2 regions of the Thermus caldilimi genome follow, and region 1 is predicted to be linked to the other one. Evidence: a T-box and tRNA genes for the amino acid it is inferred to sense, from the RefSeq annotation. Region 1 holds a T-box; the other holds one or more tRNA genes.
What was found. A T-box is a leader RNA that pairs with one kind of tRNA and senses whether it is charged. The one in region 1 lies ahead of ileS (isoleucine--tRNA ligase), so its partner is inferred to be a tRNA-Ile.
Positions count from the first base shown of each region.

Region 1 (9,550 bases):
CAAAGCTTCCCGAGCCTCGAGGCGAGGGGTATCCTGGAAGGCCAAGAGGGCCAGGGGAGCCCCTTCCCTAACCAGGAGGGAAAGGCTTAGGCCTTCCTCCGCCAAGGCCTTCCCCTGGGCCTGCACCCCAGGGGACAGGTCCCAGGCTTCTGGCCGCACCAAGCCCACCTCCCGGCCCTCCACCCGGGCGAAGGCCCCGAGGCCCGGCACCGTCCGGTGCTCCTCCGAGGGCAAAGCCTCAGGACCCGAAGCCTCCCGCACCGCCCGAGCAAGGGGATGGGAGGAGCCTTCCGCTACCCCTTTGGCTAGGGCCAAGGCCTCCTCCCTGGAAACCCCAAAGGTAACCACCCGCACCAGGGTGGGCTTTCCCAGGGTCAGGGTTCCCGTCTTGTCCAAGGCCACAAAGCGCACCCCGGCCAGGCGCTCCAAGGCCGCCCCGCTCTTAAAGAGCACCCCCGCCCTGGCCCCCCGGGCTACCCCCGCGGCGATGGCTGCCGGCACCGAGACCACCAGGGCGCAGGGACAGGCGATGAGGAGAAGGGCTAAGGCCTTGTACACATGCCCAAGGAAATCCCCCTGAAAAAGGGGAAGGACCAGGGCCACAAAGCCTGCCAAGGCCAGGACCGCCGGGGTGTAGCGACGGCTAAAGGCATCCACCACCCGCTCCGCCTGGCTTTTCTTGAGAAGGGCCTCCTCCGCCAGGCGTTCCATCTCCGCCAGGAAGCCCTCCTCGGGAAGGCGCTCCACCTTTACCACCAGGCTTCCCTCCACCACCAGGCTGCCCCCGTAAACCCGATCCCCTGCTCCCTTGGGCCTAGGCAGGGGCTCCCCGGTGAAGGCGGCCTCCTCCAAGGAAGCCTGCCCCGACACCACCACCCCGTCGGCCGGTACCCGCTCCCCCGGGGGCACCCGCACCAGGTCCCCCACCCGCAGGGCACTTAGGGGCACCTCCTCCAAGCCGCCTTCCCTCAGGCGGTAGGCCCTTCGGGGAAGAAGCTCTCCCAGAGCGAAAAGGGCCCGTCTGGCCTGGGCCACGCTATAGGCCTCCAATACCTCCCCCACGAGGAAGAGAAAAACCACCACCGCCGCCTCGGCCTCCGCCCCGATGAGGAGGGCTCCCAACGTGGCCACCGTGACCAGGGCCTGCATGCTGAAGGGGTTTTTCCGAAAAAGGGACGCCGCACGGCGGGCAAGGGGGAAAACCCCCACCAAGGCCGCCAGCCCATAACCCCAAGGGGCTAGTCCGGGAAAGAGGAAGGAGGCTAAAAAGGCCGCCAGGAGAAGCCCCCCAGAAGCCAAGGCCCAGCGCCAGGGTCCCAAAACACCCCTGCTCGTTTCCCCCTCGGGCTTCAAGCGATAGCCCAAGGCGGAAACCGCCTTTTCCGCCTCCTTCTCCGCCCCGGGAACCTCGAGGTGCAGGTACGCCTTACCGCTGGCAAAGCTAACCTGGGCCTGCACCACCCCAGGTACCCTGGAAAGGGCTTTCTCCACCTTTAAGGCGCAGTCGGCGCAGTCCAGACCCTCCACCCGGAACACGCGAACCCTGGGAGCCTCCATGCCCCCAGGGTAGCATCGCTTGAATGGACGTTCAAGTATTCTCTAGCGCGTGCTCCAGGGCTCCTTCCAGCAGCCTCTCCACGTGGTGGTCCGCCAGGCGGTAATAGACCTGCTTCCCCTCCCGGCGGAAGGCCACCAGCCGGGCCTGGCGCAGAAGCCTGAGCTGGTGGCTCACCGCGGAAACCGAAACCCCGGCAAGGAGGGCCAGATCGCACACGCAAAGCTCCTCCGCCGCCTTCAACGCCAGAAGAAGGCGCATCCGGGTGGGGTCGGCCAAAGCCTTAAGGAGGAGGGCGGCTTCCCCTAGCACCGCCCCCTCGGGCAAGGCCGCGCGGGCCTTCTCCACCCGCTCAGGGTGGATCTCGTACACCCCACACACTGCCCGCGCCATGGCCTTACCCTTACCCTGGGCTTCCCTTACCAGCCTCGCTTGGCCAGGCGCTCCTCTTCCCTAAGCTGGTCCAGGTTGATGCCCACCATGGGCTCGCCCAGGTCCTCGGAAACCTCGGCCAGCACCTCGGGATCGTTGTAGTGGGTCACCGCCCGCACGATGGCCCGGGCCCGCTTCTTGGGATCCCCAGACTTGAAAATGCCACTTCCCACGAAAACCCCATCCATGCCCAGGTGCATCATGAGGGCCGCGTCCGCGGGGGTGGCGATGCCGCCAGCGGCGAAGTTCACCACGGGAAGGCGGCCGTGGTCGTGGACCCACCTTACCAGCTCCAAGGGAGCCCCGATCTCCTTGGCGTAGGCCACGAGTTCGTCCTCCCGGAGGGACTGGACGTAGCGGATCTGCTTCCACATGGTGCGGGCGTGGCGCACCGCCTCCACCACGTTGCCCGTGCCCGCCTCCCCCTTGGTGCGGATCATGGCCGCCCCTTCAGCGATGCGCCTCAGGGCCTCCCCCAGGTCCCGGGCCCCGTTCACGAAGGGCACCTTGAACTTCCATTTGTCAATGTGGTGCTCCTCATCGGCGGGGGTGAGGACCTCAGACTCGTCGATGAAGTCCACCCCGATGGCCTCGAGGATCATGGCCTCCACGAAGTGCCCGATCCGCACCTTGGCCATCACGGGAATGGACACCGCGGCCATGATCTCCTTGATGACCTTGGGGTCGGACATGCGGGCCACACCCCCCTGGGCGCGGATGTCCGCGGGAACCCGCTCCAGGGCCATCACCGCCACCGCCCCCGCCTCCTCGGCGATCACCGCCTGCTCGGGGGTGGTCACGTCCATGATCACCCCGCCCTTGAACATCTCGGCAAAGCCGGTCTTGATCTGGAAGGTACCCTTCTCCATCCCGTCCTCCATCCTCCAGCTTACCGCCCGGCGGGTCAAGCCCAAAGAAGCCGGGGGCCCAAAGGCCCCCACGGCGCTAAGGCCCACCTAGGGCAGATAGGCCAAGGGGTTGCGGGCCACCCCGCCCACCCGCACCTCAAAGTGCAGGTGGGGCCCGGTGGACCAACCGGTGGACCCCACGTACCCGATCACCTGCCCGGCTTCCACCCACTGGCCCGCCCGCACGGCGATGCGGGACATGTGGGCGTAAAGGGTTTCCACCCCTCCACCATGATCCAGCACCACGTGGAAGCCGTACCCCACCGAGCTCCAACCCGCCACCTCCACCTGGCCCGCCTTGGCGGCCACGATGGGGGTGCCGTAAGGAGCAGCCAGGTCGATCCCCGTGTGGTAGCGCTGGAAAGCTCCCCGCTGGCCGAAGTAGGTGGTGATACGAAAGTCGGAAAGGGGCCAGCGCATGGCCCCTTCCTGGTAGCTCACCCGCCGCACCTGGGGCTGCTGGGCCTGGGCCCGCCGCGCCTCCTGGGCGCGCTGTTGGGCCAAAGCCTGCTGCCTCCTGCGTTCCTCCGCCAGGCGCCTCAGCTCCTCCTGGCGGCGCCGCTCGGCCTCGAGGCGGGCTTGGCGCTCCGCCTCCTGTTTGGCCAAAAGGCGCTGGTACGTGGTTTTGGCCTGAATGCCGGGCAGGAGGACCAGGTCCCCTGGCTTCAAATCCAAGGGATCCTTCACCCCATTGGCCCGGGCCACCGCCACCGGGGAGAGGCCGAAACGGGCCGCCAGGTCCACCAGGGTCTGCCCCTCGGACAGGGATACCACCAAGCCCCTAGCCCCTTTGGGAATGTAAAGGACACTCCCCGCCACCAGCTGGTCTAGGCTTTCTAAGGAAGGGTTAGCGGAAACCAAGTCCAGGACGCTTACACCATAACGGCTCGCCACTCCCTGCAGGGTATCCCCCGGGCGTACCCGGTACACCTCCACCCCCGGGGGTACCCGGGGGGAACGGTCCTCCACGGCCGCCAAGGGGATAAGTAGCCTCTGCCCCACCTGCAAGCGGTCGCTTTGCAGGTTGCTGGACCACAGGATGTGCCTTGGATCCACCCCATAACGAGCGGCAATCTGCACCAGGGTATCCCCGGGCTTCACCTCGTAGAGCACCCACCCCTTTTTAGCCGCCTGGCCCACCTCCACCGTGTTCTCGGGAAGGGGAAGGGGGCTAAGAATAGGGAGCTTAGCAAAGGCCAGAGAGGAAACCAATAGGCATAAACTTCCCCACCATATTCCCCGCAACGCTCACCTCCCAAAAAACCCCGCCCAAACCTCGCGGGGATTATACCAGGACCAAGCAGGGAAAACGCAAGGGGCACAAGGCCTTGGGGGGCGGAAAGCCCGCCCCCCAAGGGAAAATCCCGCCTAACGGGCGGCCAAGGACGCCAGAAACTCCTTGTTGTTCTTGGTACGCCCCAAACGGGCCAGGAGCATCTCCATGGCCTCCGCCGGGTCCATGTCCGCCAGGACCTTGCGCAGAAGCCACATCTTGTGCACCACCTCCTCGCCCAAGAGGAGCTCCTCCCGACGGGTCCCGGACTTCAGGATGTCGATGGCCGGGAAGATGCGCCGCTCCTCGAGGCGGCGGGAAAGGTGGAGCTCCATGTTGCCCGTCCCCTTGAACTCCTCAAAGATCACGTCGTCCATGCGGCTTCCCGTTTCCACCAGGGCGGTGGCCAGGATGGTGAGGCTTCCCCCACCCCTTATGTTCCTGGCCGCTCCCAAGAAGCGCTTGGGGAAGTAGAGGGCAGCGGAGTCCAAACCGCCCGACAGGGTACGGCCCGTGGGCGGGGTTACCAGGTTGTTGGCCCGGGCCAGGCGGGTGATGGAGTCCAGGAGGATCATCACGTGCCCCCCATCCTCCACGATGCGCTTGGCCCTCTCATGGACGAACTCCGCCACCCGGATGTGGTTCTGGGGAGGTTCATCAAAGGTGCTGGCGATGACCTCAGCTCCCTGGACGCTTTCCCGGAAGTCCGTGACCTCCTCGGGGCGCTCATCGATGAGGAGCACGATCACCTTGATGTCGGGTTCATTCTTCAGGACCGCATTGGCGATCTTCTTGAGCAGGGTGGTCTTGCCCGCCTTGGGCGGGGCCACGATGAGCCCCCGCTGCCCCCGGCCGATGGGGGCCAGGAGGTCGATCACCCGGGTGGAAAGCTCATCGGGGGTGGTCTCCAGCCGGATCTGCCGGTCAGGGAACTGGGGGATGAGCTCGTCAAAGCGGGGCCGGTTCTTGGCGGCCTCGGGATCCAGATCGTTCACCGCCTCCACCTTGAGGAGGGTGCCGTAGCGCTCGTTCTCCCGCGGAGGCCGCACCCGGCCCACGATATAATCCCCGCTCCTCAAGGCATACTGCCGGATGAGCCCCGCAGAGACGATGGCCACCCTGGATTCCAGGTTGTATAGGTTCTCGGTGATGAACCCATAGCCATCCGGGCTGATCTCCAGGTAACCCTTGACCAGCTGCAAACCCTCCCCTTGGGTCTGCCGCTCCAGGAGGGCCATGATGAGCTGGTCCTTCTTCATGCGCTTGTAGTTCTCAATCCCCGCTTCCTGGGCCAGCAGGTGGAGCTCCGGAAGGATCTTGGCCGAAAGCTCCTGGTAGGTGAGGGGCGCTTCTTGTTGGGTATCCGCTTTTCTCCTCATGGCTTGACCTTCTCCCAGTCCTCCATAAAGCGTCTAAGGCCTATGTCCGTCAAAGGATGCTTAAGGAGCTGCTTGAAGACCGCATAAGGCATGGTGGCGATGTCCGCCCCCAAAAGAGCCGCCTCCGTCACATGGCGGGGGTGGCGGATGGAGGCGGCGATGACCTTGACCGGCAGGTTCTGGACCTGGATCAGCTCCACGATCTCCCGCAAAAGCTCTCCCCCGTCCCAGGAGATATCGTCCACCCGGCCCAGGAAGGGGGACACATAGGCCGCCCCCGCCCGGGCTGCCAGAAGGGCCTGGTTGGCGGAAAAGATCAAGGTCATGTTCACCTTCACCCCTGGGTGGAAAGGCGCTTACAGGCCTTCAGGCCCTCCTCGGTGGTGGGCAACTTAACCACAATGTGGGGGTGGATGGCGGCAAGCCGCAGGCCCTCCTCCACCATGGCCTCGGCCTCCAGCGCGGTCACCTCCGCCGACACAGGCCCCTTCGCCACCTCGCATATGGCCCGTAGGTGGGCGAAGAGAACCTCCTCGGTCAGCTTTGCTCCTCGGCCCGCATACTCCTTAGCCACCAAAGTGGGATTGGTGGTAACCCCGGAAAGTACCCCCCAGGCAGCGATCTCCCGTATCTCCTCCAAGTTGGCGGTATCCAGGTACAGCTCCATGAGCACTCCTTTTGTCGGGAAGTGGACCGGCTTAGCTTGATTCTAGCAGACCCAGCCCAGGCGTTGTCAAGGAAGGGGAGGGCTGCTAGCATGGGCTTAGCCGCCAACGGGGGATTTTACCCCAGGGGGCATGAGCTGTAAAGGCGAGGATGGGGAGAGTACCCCTTTCCGATAGCCTAGAGCGAGCCGGGGAGGGTGGAAGCCCGGTGGTGAGGAAAGGCGGGAAGATCACCCCGGAGCCGCGGGAGGAAAAGGGCCGGTCCCTGAGTAATGCCCGCCGGGTGCGCCCGTGATCGCGTGGCAATGAGGGCCTGGAAGGTTCTTCCAGGAAGCGCGGTGGTACCGCGGAAGCCGTTAGCGCTTTCGTCCGCGCCCCAAGGGCGCGGGCGTTTCTTTAGGGAGGAGCGTATGTTCAAGGAGGTCGGTGAACCCAACTTTCCCAGGCTGGAAGAGGAGGTTCTGGAGTTTTGGAAGCGGGAGAGGATCTTTGAGAAAAGCGTGGAGAACCGTAAAGGCGGGCCCCGCTACACCGTCTACGAGGGTCCCCCCACCGCCAACGGCATGCCCCACGTGGGCCATGCCCAGGCCCGAAGCTACAAGGACCTCTTCCCCCGGTACAAGACCATGCGGGGCTACTACGTGCCCCGCCGCGCCGGCTGGGACACCCACGGCCTGCCGGTGGAACTGGAGGTGGAGAAGAAGCTCGGGCTAAAGAGCAAACGGGAGATCGAAGCCTACGGCATCGAACGCTTCAACCAAGCCTGCCGGGAGTCGGTCTTCACCTACGAGAAGGAGTGGGAGGCCTTCACCGAGCGCATCGCCTACTGGGTGGATCTCAAGAACGCCTACGCCACCCTGCACCCCACCTATGTGGAAAGCATCTGGTGGAGCCTGAAGAACCTTTTCGACCGGGGGCTCCTCTACCGGGACCACAAGGTGGTGCCCTACTGCCCCCGGTGCGGCACGCCCCTTTCCTCCCACGAGCTCTCCTTGGGGTACAAGGAGATCACCGACCCTTCGGTCTACGTGCGCCTGCCCCTTAAGGAACCGGGGAGGCTGGGCCTGGAAAAGGCCAGCCTCCTCATCTGGACCACCACCCCCTGGACCCTGCCCGGGAACGTGGCCGCGGCGGTGCACCCGGAGTTCACCTACGCCGCCTTCCAGGGGGAAGGGGAAGCCCTCCTCTTGGAGGAAAACCTGGGGAAAAAGCTCCTGGGCGAGGAAACCCCCATCCTCAAGACCTTTTCAGGGAAAGAGCTGGAGGGCCTCCCCTACGAGCCGCCCTATCCCCAAGGGGTGGAGCGGGGCTACTTCGTGGTCCTGGCGGAGTACGTGAGCCGGGAGGACGGCACGGGCATCGTCCACCAGGCCCCCGCCTTCGGGGCGGAGGACCTGGAAACGGGAAGGCGTTACGGCCTCCCCCTCCTCAAGACGGTGGACGAGGAGGGCAAGCTTCTGGTGGAGCCTTTTAAGGGCCTCTTCTTCCGCGAGGCCAACCGGGCCATCCTGAAAGACCTCCGCTCCCGGGGGCTTCTTTTCAAGGAGGAAAGCTACCTCCACAGCTACCCCCACTGCTGGCGCTGCTCCACCCCCCTCATGTACTACGCCACGGAAACCTGGTTCATTAAAAACACCTTCTTCAAAGAAGAACTCATCCGCAAAAACCAGGAGATCAACTGGGTCCCGCCCCACATCCGGGAGGGTCGCTACGGGGAGTGGCTAAGGAACCTGGTGGACTGGGCCCTAAGCCGCAACCGTTACTGGGGTACGCCCCTTCCCATCTGGGTCTGCGACACCTGTGGGAAGGAGGAGGCCATCGGCAGCTTCCAGGAGCTCAGGGAAAGGGCCACCCACCCCCTCCCCGAGCCCTTCGACCCCCACCGGCCCCACGTGGACCGGGTGGAACTCCGGTGCACCTGCGGGGGCACCATGCGGCGGGTGCCCTACGTGATCGACGTCTGGTACGACTCCGGGGCCATGCCCTTTGCTTCCTTGCATTACCCTTTTGAAAACGAGGAGGAGTTCAAGGAAGCCTTCCCCGCGGACTTCATTGCGGAAGGCATTGACCAGACCCGGGGCTGGTTCAACTCCCTGCACCAGCTTGGGGTGATGCTCTTCGGCTCCATCGCCTTCAAAAACGTCATCTGCCACGGCCTCATCCTGGACGAAAAGGGCCAGAAGATGAGCAAGTCCAAGGGGAACGTGGTGGACCCCTGGGACATCCTCCGGGAGTTTGGGGCCGATGCCCTTAGGTGGTACATCTACATCTCTGCCCCCCCGGAGGCCGACCGCCGCTTCGGGCCCAGTCTGGTGCGGGAGGCGGTGCGGGATCACTTCCTCACCCTCTGGAACGTGTACAGCTTCTTCGTCACCTACGCCAACCTGGACCGGCCGGACCTCAGGAACCCGCCCCCTCCGGAGAAGCGCCCCGAGCTGGACCGCTGGCTTTTAGCCCGGATGCAGGACCTGATCGGGAGGGTGACGGAGGCCCTCGAGGCCTACGACCCCACGCAAAGCAGCCGGGCCCTGCGGGACTTTGTGGTGGAGGACCTCTCCCAGTGGTACGTGCGCCGGGGAAGGAGGCGGTACTGGAAGAACGAGGACCCCTTGGACCGGGAGGCGGCCTACGCCACCCTGTACGAGGCCCTGGTCCTCATCGCCAAGCTCTCCGCCCCCTTCACCCCCTTCCTGGCGGAGGTGCTCTGGCAGAACCTGGTGCGCTCGGTCTTCCCGGAAGCCCCCCTCTCCGTGCACCTCGCCGACTGGCCGGAGGTGGATCCCCACCTGGTGGACGAGGAGCTGGTGGCCAAGATGCGCGCCGTGCTCAAGGTGGTGGACCTGGCCCGCTCCGCGCGGGCCAAAAGCGGGGTTAAGACCCGCACCCCTCTTCCCCTTCTCCTCCTCACCGCACCCAGCGCCTTGGAGCGGGAGGGCTTAAGGCACTTCGCCCCCGAGATCGCCGAGGAGCTAAATGTCAAGGAGGTGCGGGTTTTGGAGCCTGGGGAAGAGATCCTCTCCTACCGGGTGCTTCCCAACCTGAAACTTTTGGGGAAGAAGTACGGCAAGCGGGTGCCCGCCCTCCGCGAGGCCTTGGAAAGGGAGGCCTCGAGGGTGGCCAGGTCGGTCCTGAAGGGGGAGCCCGTGGCCCTAGAGGTGGAAGGGGAAACCCTGGTCCTCGCCCCGGAGGAGGTGCTCCTGGAGGCCCAGGCCCCCGAGGGCTACCTGGCCCTGGAGAAGGACGGGTACGTGGCCGCCCTGGAGGTGCGGGTCACGGAGGAGCTAAGGCTTGAGGGCCTGGCCCGGGACCTGATCCGCCATCTGCAGCAGACCCGCAAG
Region 1 covers NZ_CP038452.1:887,334-896,883, forward strand. Annotated here, with positions in the region: gene EBI04_RS04430 (heavy metal translocating P-type ATPase) at 1-1,557, opposite strand, end outside; gene EBI04_RS04435 (ArsR/SmtB family transcription factor) at 1,589-1,948, opposite strand; gene pdxS (pyridoxal 5'-phosphate synthase lyase subunit PdxS) at 1,975-2,856, opposite strand; gene EBI04_RS04445 (LysM peptidoglycan-binding domain-containing M23 family metallopeptidase) at 2,944-4,140, opposite strand; gene rho (transcription termination factor Rho) at 4,264-5,547, opposite strand; partial or broken gene fsa (fructose-6-phosphate aldolase) at 5,544-6,214, opposite strand; T-box leader at 6,352-6,588, shown strand; gene ileS (isoleucine--tRNA ligase) at 6,623-9,550, shown strand, end outside.

Region 2 (9,550 bases), 360 kb from region 1:
TCCTGGTGGTTTCCCAGGCGGCGGGGTTTGACAGTGCGGCCGCCTTCTCCGCCCGGGTGGTGCCCCTGCAGATGGCCTTGGGGGAGGCGGCAGGGGTGGCGGCCGCCCTCTTGCGGAAGGCCCCGCAAGCAGGGCTTACGAAGGTGCCCCTGGCGGACTTTCACGAGCTGGCCGCAAGCGCGCAGGGCCTCGAGGCCCTGCGCAGGCGGCTTGCCCAGAGGGGGGCCAGGCTTTCCTCCCCGGAGGGAGGCCGGGTGGAGGCGGAGAGGCCAGGGTACCGGGAGGCGGTGGCCCTCCTGAGGCGGGGGCTCTTCGCCGGACCCTACTACCTGAAAGGTTCCTTGGGGCTCTCCGAACCCATTCTCCTAGGGGACTTTTTGGCCGACCTGGAGCACTACTACCGGGCGAAAGGGCCTGAGGAGCGCCTCAGGGTGGTGCTGAAGGCCAGGGAGCTTTTCCGGGAGGAACTGCAAAAGCCCTTGAAGCGCTTCACCCTGAACCAGCTCTTGCAGGCGCTGGGGGAGGGCAAGCTTCCGGGTGCCGATCCCGTGACCCGGGGGGAGGCGGCTCTTCTTTTGTACCGGCTTCTGCCATAATGGTCTAAAGTGTTGGCCATTTTGCTCCTCCCCGAGTTCTCCGAACTGGAGGCGGCCCTAGCCCTCGAGGGGGCCCGCCGTCTCCAATATCCTGCCTACACCGTGGCCAAGGGCCGTAAGGGAACCCCCGCCCTGGCAGGCTCCGTCTGGACCCCCACCTACGCCTTTCCCGCCGCCCCCTCCCCGTTAGCCCTACTCATCCCGGGGGCCAGGAGGCCGGACCGGATGGCCAAGGATCCCTCCTACGTGGCCTTCGTGGAGGAGGTGTGGGAGGGTTTGGAAGCGGTGTTTCTGGGGTTTAACGCCCACCTCTTCCTGGCGGAGTTGGGCAGGCTTCCCTCTCGGGTGGCGGCCAACGGGGAGGTGGCCCAGGCCTTGATAAGGCAGGGCTACCAGGTGGCGGATGGTTCCTTCCACCGGGAGGCCAAGGTCTATACCACCCTGGGGGGGTTATCCCTGCTTAAGGCTTTAGAGGATTGGGCGCAAAAAGCGATTGAACTTTGAGTTTATACAGGAGTACACTACCCCCATGACCGTGAGGGAGTATCAGAAAAAGCGGCGCCGGGAGCGCATCTTCCAGGCAGCCATGGCCCTTTTCCGTCAGCAGGGTTTCCGGGAAACCACCGCCACCGATATCGCCAAGGCCGCCCACGTGTCCCGGGGTACCTTCTTCAACTACTACCCCTATAAAGAAGCCGTGCTCCTGGAGTATGGAAGCCTGCTTCTAGCGGACCTCAGAGGGGAGGTGAGGCGGCGCCTGGCTCAGGAAGATCCCCTGAACGTGCTCTTTTTCCTTTTCCAGCGGCTTGCGGCCTTTACCCAGGGGGAAAAGGACCTCCTCCTGCCCCTTCTTTACGAGCTTTTAAACCCCGATCCCGTTCGGGCCAAGGCAGCTTTCCTGGCCCTGCCCTTAGGGGACTTGATCGCCGAGGTCCTGAAGCCCTTGCGGGAAAAAGGGGTGGTGCGGCAGGACCTTTCCCTGGAGCGCATGGGCCGCACCTTGGCCGACCTTTACTTCCTCGCCGCCTTGCGCTGGGCGGCTTACACCCCTAACCGGGATTTTGGGGAGGAGATGGAGAAGTCTCTGTCCTTGGCCCTGGAGGGGATTTTGGTCCGAAGCCAGCCTGCCCAGGTTTCCAGGAAATCCGCCAAAGCCAAGGCTTAGTCCGCAGCCACCTTCAGCCGCTCGGCGATCTCGGGGATTCTGGCCAAAAAGATCCCTGTGGGGCTACCCGTGAGGGCCACCTCCTCCGGGGTACCCTCGGCCACGATCTCCCCGCCCCGGTCGCCCCCTTCTGGGCCTAGGTCGATGACCCAGTCCGCGGTCTTCACCACGTCTAGGTTGTGCTCGATGACTACCACGGTGTTGCCGGCGTCCACCAGGCGGTGGAGCACGTTGAGAAGCTTGGCCACGTCGTCAAAATGGAGGCCAGTGGTGGGCTCGTCCAGGATGTAGAGGGTGCGGCCCGTGGCCTTGCGGCCCAGCTCCGTGGCCAGCTTGATCCGCTGGGCCTCGCCCCCGGAAAGGGTGGGGGAGGGCTGGCCCAGGCGCATGTAGCCCAGACCCACGTCCACCATGAGCTGGAGCTTGCGGGCGATGGTGGGCACGTTCCCGAAGAAGTCCAGGGCTTCCTCGGCGGTCATGTCCAGGACATCGGCGATGCTCTTGCCCCTGAGCTTCACCTCGAGGGTTTCCTTGTTGTAGCGCTTGCCCTTGCACACCTCGCAGGGCACGTAGAGGTCGGGCAAAAAGAGCATCTCGATCTTCACCGTGCCGTCCCCGCCGCAGGCCTCGCACCGCCCCCCTTTCACGTTGAAGGAGAAGCGGCCCGGGCCATACCCCCTCTTCCTGGCCTCCGGGGTCTTGGCGAAGAGGTCCCGGATCTCGTCAAAGATGCCGGTGTAGGTGGCGGGGTTGGAGCGGGGGGTGCGGCCGATGGGGGACTGGTCGATCTCGACCACCTTGTCCAGGTGCTCCAGGCCCTCCAGGACTTCAAAAGCCCCCGGGGTGATCTTGGCCCGCATGAGCCTTTGCGCCAAGGCAGCGTAGAGGACGTCGTGGATCAGGGTGCTCTTCCCCGAACCCGAAGGTCCCGTTACGGCCACGAAGCGGCCCAGGGGGATTTTCAAGGTGATGTTTTTCAGGTTGTGCTCCCGGGCCCCCTTGAGCACCAGCCACTTGCCGTTCCCCTTCCTGCGCTCCCTGGGCACGGGGATTCGCTTTTCCCCCCTTAAGTAGGCCCCGGTGAGGCTCCTTGGGTTTTGCAAGATGGCCTCCAGGGGGCCTTCCGCCACCACCTCTCCTCCGTGGATGCCGGCTCCCGGCCCCATGTCCACGATCCAGTCTGCGGCCCGCATGGTTTCCTCGTCGTGCTCCACCACGATGAGGGTGTTGCCTAGGCTCTGGAGGCGCTTTAGGGTCTGAATGAGGCGCTGGTTGTCCCTGGGGTGGAGGCCGATGCTGGGCTCGTCCAGCACGTAGAGCACCCCGGTGAGGCCGCTTCCCACTTGGGTGGCCAGGCGGATCCGCTGGGCCTCCCCTCCGGAGAGGGTGTTGGCCGCCCGGTCCAGGGTGAGGTAGTCCAGCCCCACCCCCACCAGGAAGCCCAGCCTCTCCGCGATCTCCCGCAGGATGGGGCGGGCGATCTGGGCCTGGAAGGGGGAGAGATGGGCCTCGAGGTTCCGGAAAAACTCCAGGGCCTCGCGAACGGGCAGGGCCGAAACCTCGGCGATGTTCTTGTCCGCCACCCTTACGGAGAGCACCTCCTTCTTGTAGCGGGTACCGCCGCACACGGGGCAGGGCTTCTGCGACATGAAGCCTTCCAGCACCTCCTTGACCCCTTCGGACTCCGCTTCCTGGTAGCGCTTCTGCAGCCAGGGGATGACCCCCTCGTAGTGGACCTCCACCCGGAAGGTTTCTTTGCCTCCCCGGCGGAAGACCACCTCAAAGGGCTCAGGAAGGCCGTAGAGCACGGCCTGCTGGGCCTCCTCCGGCAGGTCCTTGAAGGGGGTCTTGAGGTCAAAGCCCATGTGTTCCGCCAAGGCCCGGAGCCGGTCCCAAAGGTAGCTTCGCCCCGTGTCCCGCCCCCGGGCCCAGGGCAGGATGGCCCCCTCGGCCAGGGAAAGCTCGGGGTTCACGATGAGCTCAGGGTCGAACTCCTGCTTGTAACCCAAACCTGAGCAGGCAGGGCAGGCCCCATAGGGGGCGTTGAAGGAGAAGATGCGGGGCTCCAGCTCCTCCAGGACGCTTCCGTGCTCGGGGCAGGCGAATTTCTCGGAGAAGAGCTCCTCCTGGCCGGAATCCGGGTAAAGGACCCGCATGAGCCCCTCGCCCCTCAGGAGGGCGAGCTCCACCGCCTCGGCGATGCGGGGGCGCTCCTCCTCCTTAAGGACCACTCGGTCGATCACCAGATCAATGTCGTGCTTCTCGTACTTTTCCAGGTTTAGGTTCTGGGCCTCCTCCAGGAGGTGGATGACCCCGTCCACCCGCACCCGGGCGTAGCCTTCCTTCATGAGTTGCTGGAAAAGCTTGCGGTACTCCCCCTTCCTCCCCCGCACCAGGGGGGCCAGGAGGATGGCCCGGGTGCCTGGGGGGTTCTTCAGGAGGCGGTCGGTGATCTCGCTGGCGGACTGCTTCTCAATGGGGCGGCCACATTCTGGGCAGTAGGCGGTGCCGATGCGGGCATAAAGGAGGCGGAGGTAATCGTGGATCTCCGTCACCGTGCCCACGGTGGAGCGGGGGTTGTGGCTGGTGGTTTTTTGGTCGATGGAGATGGCGGGGGAGAGGCCCTCGATGCTTTCCACCTCGGGCTTGTCCATGACCCCCAGGAACTGGCGGGCGTAGCTGGAGAGGCTTTCCACATAGCGCCGCTGCCCCTCCGCGTAGATGGTGTCAAAGGCCAGGGTGCTCTTGCCCGAGCCGGAAACCCCGGTGATGACAATGAACTTGCCCCGCGGGAGCTCCAGGCTGATGTTCTTGAGGTTGTGCTCCCGTGCCCCCCGGATGACGATGCGGTCCATCCGTGGAAGTATACCACTACCTTCTGGGAAGGACCAGGTGGCAGGAGGGGGCTTCCCGTGCCCTATAGTGAACCTATGGCCTCTTGGATGCGTACCGAGGCGGAGGAGGCTCCCAAGGTCATAGAGCGCCTCCTTAGGGAGAACGAGGACGAGGTGAGGAGCCTGGCCCGCTTCCTGAGGAAGCGCCCCCCGGCCCTCACCCTTACCGTGGCCCGGGGAAGTTCCGACCATGCGGCCCTTTTTGCCAAGTACCTCCTCGAGGCCCGCCTGGAGTGGCCGGTTCTTTCCTTGGCCCCTTCCGTCCTCACCCTTTACCGGGCCAGGCCCCGGGTACCTTTTCCCTCCCTTTTTCTCGCCTTTAGCCAAAGCGGGGAAAGCCCCGACCTTTTGGAGGCGGTTAGCGCCTACCGCTCCCAGGGAGCCCTCACCGTGGCCTTGGTGAACCAGGAGGAGAGCCCCCTGGCCCAGGTGGCCGAGGTGGTCCTTCCCCTCCATGCCGGGGAGGAGAAGGCGGTGGCCGCCACCAAGAGCTTCCTCGCCATGCTGGCCGCCACCCTTCACCTCCTGGCCCACCTGGTGGAGGAAGCCCGCCTGCGCCAGGTTCTTCCCGGCTTACCCGAGGCCCTGCACCGGGCCTTGGAGGCCTCGGGGGAACTGGGTTACCTGGAGGATGCGGAAAACCTTTTCGTCCTGGGGAGGGGGTTCACCTACCCCGTGGCCCTCGAGGGGGCCTTGAAGCTCAAGGAGGTGGCCGCCCTGCACGCGGAGGGGTTTCCGGCGGCGGAGTTCCTCCATGGTCCCCAGGCCCTTTTGGAAGCGGGTTTTCCGGTACTGGCCTTGGTGCAAAAGGATGAGGCCTTGGATGCCTTTCTTTCCACCCTGGAGGGGTTAAAGGCGAAAGGGGTTCATCTTCTCGTTCTCTCCCCGGAACCCGATGCCCTGGCCCTGGCGGATTCCCCCCTGGCGCTTCCCGTGGCCTCTGAACCCGAGGTAACCCCCCTCCTCCTGGCCCAGGCCTTCTACCCCAAGGCGGAGGCCCTATCCCGGGCCCGGGGCCTGGATCCGGACCGGCCCCGGCACCTCACCAAGGTGACCCGGACCCGCTAGAAGACCCTTTCCCCCAGGGGTACCTCCCGCTCCACGGTGAGGAGGACCACCTGGCCCTCGGCATCCCTAGCCCCCAGGACCAGAACCTCGGAGGGGAAGCCCGCGATCACGCGTGTGCCCAGGTTCACCGCGCACACCACCAGGCGGCCTACCAGGTCCTCGAGGCGGTAAAGCTCGGTGATCTGGGCAGAACTCTGTTTGATCCCTAAGGGCCCGAGGTCGATCCAGAGCTTGTAGCTGGGCTTCCGGGCCTTCTCGTGGGGTTCTGCTTTCAAGATGCGGCCAATCCGTAGGTCCAGAACCTGAAAGGCTTGTAGGGCATCCATGCCTTAGATTCTGCCAGGAAAAGCCCCCGTGGCGTTGCTGTACGCTTGCAGTACAAACAGGTTTCCCGCCTCTTTTGGAGGCGGGACGTTAAGGAGCTGGTGGGCCGTGCAGGACTTGAACCTGCAACCAACCGGTTATGAGCCGGCCGCTCTGACCGATTGAGCTAACGGCCCATGCCAAGGGCCTATTTTAGCACAAGGGAGGACTAAGGCCAAACGCCCCGCCCGCTTATGTATACACTAAAAGGGGAGGTGAGCCATGGCGGTAAACGAGAGCACCACCGATAGGGTGATTCGCTTTATCCTGGCCCTGGTCCTCTTCTACTTCGCTTTCCAGTCGGCATCCCCTTGGAACTGGATCCTGGGGATCGTGGGGGTGGTCCTCCTCTTCACGGCGGTCACCGGCTTCTGCGCCCTCTATAAGGTCCTGGGCATCAGCACCAAGAAGTAGAGCTGGCCTTTCCCAGCCCTGGACCCCTGGTGAACCGGGGTGCCGTCTGGCTGGAGGCTGGGTTATATGGATTGGCCGCTTGCCCCTGGGGACCGCGTTCGGGTGGAGTTTTGGAAGTTTCCCGGGGATGTGCTCCACTACTTCTGGGAAGCCCGGGTGGTGGAGGTGAGACCCGAAGGCGTCCTGACCCTTTTGCCCCAGGGCGGGACCTTTCACCACGTGGCCAAGGGGAAGGCGGTGGTGCTGGACCACAATGCCTATGTGGCCTTTTTCCCTGGGGCTTGGTACTCCGGGGGACCGGATGTGAGGGAGGGCCGGGTGCTGGAGTATTACTGGAACGTGCAGACCCCAGCGGAGTGGACGGGAAGGGGTTTTCGCCAGTACGACCTCGAGCTGGACGTGAAGTGCCGGGCCGACCATACCTGCCAGGTCTTTGACCGGGAGGAGTTTTTGGCCAAGCGCTCCCTTTACCCCAGCCTTTGGGTGGAGGAGGCGGAAAAGGCGGTGGAGGCCATCCTTCACCACATGTGGCAGGGAAGGTGGCCGGTGCTGCCTCCCGGGGAGCCCCTTCCCTGGATAGAACGGATCTAGGGCGTGAGGGTGGGGAGGGAAGAGGGAGGGGGATCCTGTGCCCCAGGCCCCCAGGCTTTGAGGGGGATGAGGATGGACCCCTCGAGGTGCCAGCGTCCTTCCAGGACCACCTGGTAGAGGAGGCCCTTGAAAAAGCCATGGAAGCTATCCTCCCAGGTTTCCAGGTTCTGGGCCCGCAAGGGGTAGTTGTGCCAAGCGGGGCCCAGGTAGTAGAGCCAGGGGTCATCCAGGAGGCGGGTATCCCGTGGGGGGAGGCCGAGAAGGGCGTTGAAGTAGCCCCTGAGGCGGCTTGCGGTGAAGAGGAGGTTCAGGTAGGGATCCTCGAGGGCCTTCCTGGCCTCGGTTTCGGTCTTGGGGAAGGGTCTTGCTGGATCCCAGGCCCCGAAAAGGCGCAGGCGGTCTTGTTGCTTGAGGGCATCCTCCCAGCTCATCTGGGCCAGGCCCAGGGTGCGGCTCAAGGGGGCGTGGCCCTGGACTTCGGCCAGACCTTGGGCTAAGCCGTCCGCTGCTTCCCGCACCCCCCGGGAAAGCCCCAAGGCCTTGTCCCCTCCGTACTGCTCGTTATCCACAATGGCGGCCAGCACCCCATAGGGGATGCCGAGGGCAGAGGCGGCGGCGCGGATCTCCCGGGCGTAGGGAAGTACATGGTGGGGGGCGGCGGGCAGGCCCTCGAGGTCCACCCTCTGCCCCCGCCTGGCCTGGCCGATGGCCTCCACCCAGTGCCTGGCCGCCAGGAGGGCGCTTTTAGCTTCTGGGTATGCAGCGCGCTTACCAGAACGCTGGTTTTTGAGCTCGAGGCGGAGCAGGCGGTCGTAGGCCCGGGCCGCCTTCTCCCCCAAGAGCAGGTGTAGGCTGGCCTTCAAGCTCAGGTGGAGGCTCACCCAAGCCTCCCGCTCTTCCTTTGGGTAGGGGAGAAGGTCCCTGAGGCTTGGGGAGGGAGGTAGAGTAGGGGGGATGGGAAGGGCCAGGTAGAAAAGGCCCGCTGCCAGAAGCACTAGCCAGGGGCCCGGGGGCATAGGTCAGGACTGGGCGTCTTCCACCGGGGCGGGGGGCACCTCCACCGTGGCCTCCACGGGATAGCCCGCGTAGGTGCGGCGGCCCCCCAGGGTCCTCTCCAGTACCTCCCGCCACTCGGGGAGGTTTAGGAAGCGGTCCGCCTGGTTGCGGAGCTCGAGGTCCGCCAGCTCGTGCACGCCGAGGAGGTGGATCTCCTTCCCCAGGGCCCTCAGGGCGCTGAAGGTGTGGGCCAGTTCTCCCGAACCGCTGGCCACGATGGCCCGGTCCCAGCGGGGGGCGGTGGTGAGGAGGTCCGTGGCCATCATGGCCTCAAACCGGGCTTCCCCCCGCACCAAGCGGCTTCGCACCGTGTAGCCCATGAAGACCAAGGCGTCGATGAAGCGCTGCTGACGCTCGTCCTCGGGATCGGTGATGGGCACATAGTAGAAAGCGTTATAAAGCTGCTCCGGGGTGGCGAACTGGGTCAGCACCCGGCGGTGGTCCACGTTCCAGCCCAGGCGCTTGGTGGCCAGGTACATGTAGGATCCGTCAATGAAAAGGGCAACCCGCATATGCCCCCATCTTAGGACAAAGCCAGGCCCCGGGCTACCCCGGGGCCCGTGAGAAGCGGGGAGGAATCTTAGGCCGGGGCTTTCTCCTCGGCCTTTTCCGAGGAGTGGCCGGGGTTCACCTTGAGGGCAGGGTTGGCGTAGGCGGCGGCGTGGTTGGCGGCGATGGCGGCTTCGCCAAAACCCAGCACGATCAGGGGAAGCTTTCCCGGGTAGGTGACGATGTCGCCGCAGGCGTAGACCCCGGGGATGCTGGTGGCCATGGTGGTGTCCACCTTAATCTTGTTCTTTTCCAGCTCCAGCCCCCAGTTGGCCAAGGGCCCCAGCTTGGTGAGGTAGCCCGCCAGGATCAGCACGGCGTCCACCTCTAGCTCCTTTTCCTCCTGGGTCCCGTTGTGGAAGATCACCGCCTTGCGCACCTGGGTATCCCCTTCGATCCGCCGCACCTCGTAGGGGGTGAGCACGGTAAGGCGCCCTTCCTCATGGGCTTTGAAGAGCTCCTTCACGCTGGCCTCGTGGGCCCGGAACTGGGGCCTCCTGTGGATCAGGGTGATCTCCTTAGCGGTGCCCAGAAGGTTCAGGGCCCAGTCCACGGCGCTATCCCCACCTCCCACGATGAGGACCCGCCTGCCCTGGAACTCGGCCTTGGTCTTCACCGCATAGTAGACGCCCTTGCCCTCGAGCTCCCTTTCTCCAGGGGCACCCAGGCGCCTGGGCTCAAAGGCACCCACCCCGGCGGCGATGATTACCGCCTTGGCGGTGTAGGTGTTCCCGGAGGAGGTGGTCACCTTGAAGTGATCCCCTTCCCTTTCCAGGGTTTCCGCCCGCTCCCCCAGGCTGTAGATGGGGTTGAAGGGAGCCACCTGCTCCACCAACCCCTTCACTAGGTCTTTG
Region 2 covers NZ_CP038452.1:1,244,125-1,253,674, reverse strand. Annotated here, with positions in the region: gene EBI04_RS06375 (FAD-dependent oxidoreductase) at 1-596, shown strand, start outside; gene EBI04_RS06370 (type 1 glutamine amidotransferase family protein) at 606-1,100, shown strand; gene EBI04_RS06365 (TetR/AcrR family transcriptional regulator) at 1,126-1,761, shown strand; gene uvrA (excinuclease ABC subunit UvrA) at 1,758-4,616, opposite strand; gene EBI04_RS06355 (SIS domain-containing protein) at 4,692-5,723, shown strand; gene EBI04_RS06350 (tRNA-binding protein) at 5,720-6,049, opposite strand; tRNA gene EBI04_RS06345 (tRNA-Ile) at 6,147-6,223, opposite strand; gene EBI04_RS06340 (YgaP family membrane protein) at 6,309-6,500, shown strand; gene EBI04_RS06335 (DUF402 domain-containing protein) at 6,567-7,091, shown strand; gene EBI04_RS06330 (hypothetical protein) at 7,088-8,107, opposite strand; gene EBI04_RS06325 (LabA-like NYN domain-containing protein) at 8,111-8,659, opposite strand; gene EBI04_RS06320 (NAD(P)/FAD-dependent oxidoreductase) at 8,728-9,550, opposite strand, start outside.
Region 2: it encodes a tRNA-Ile, which carries the amino acid that the T-box ahead of ileS (isoleucine--tRNA ligase) is inferred to sense. The anticodon was not compared.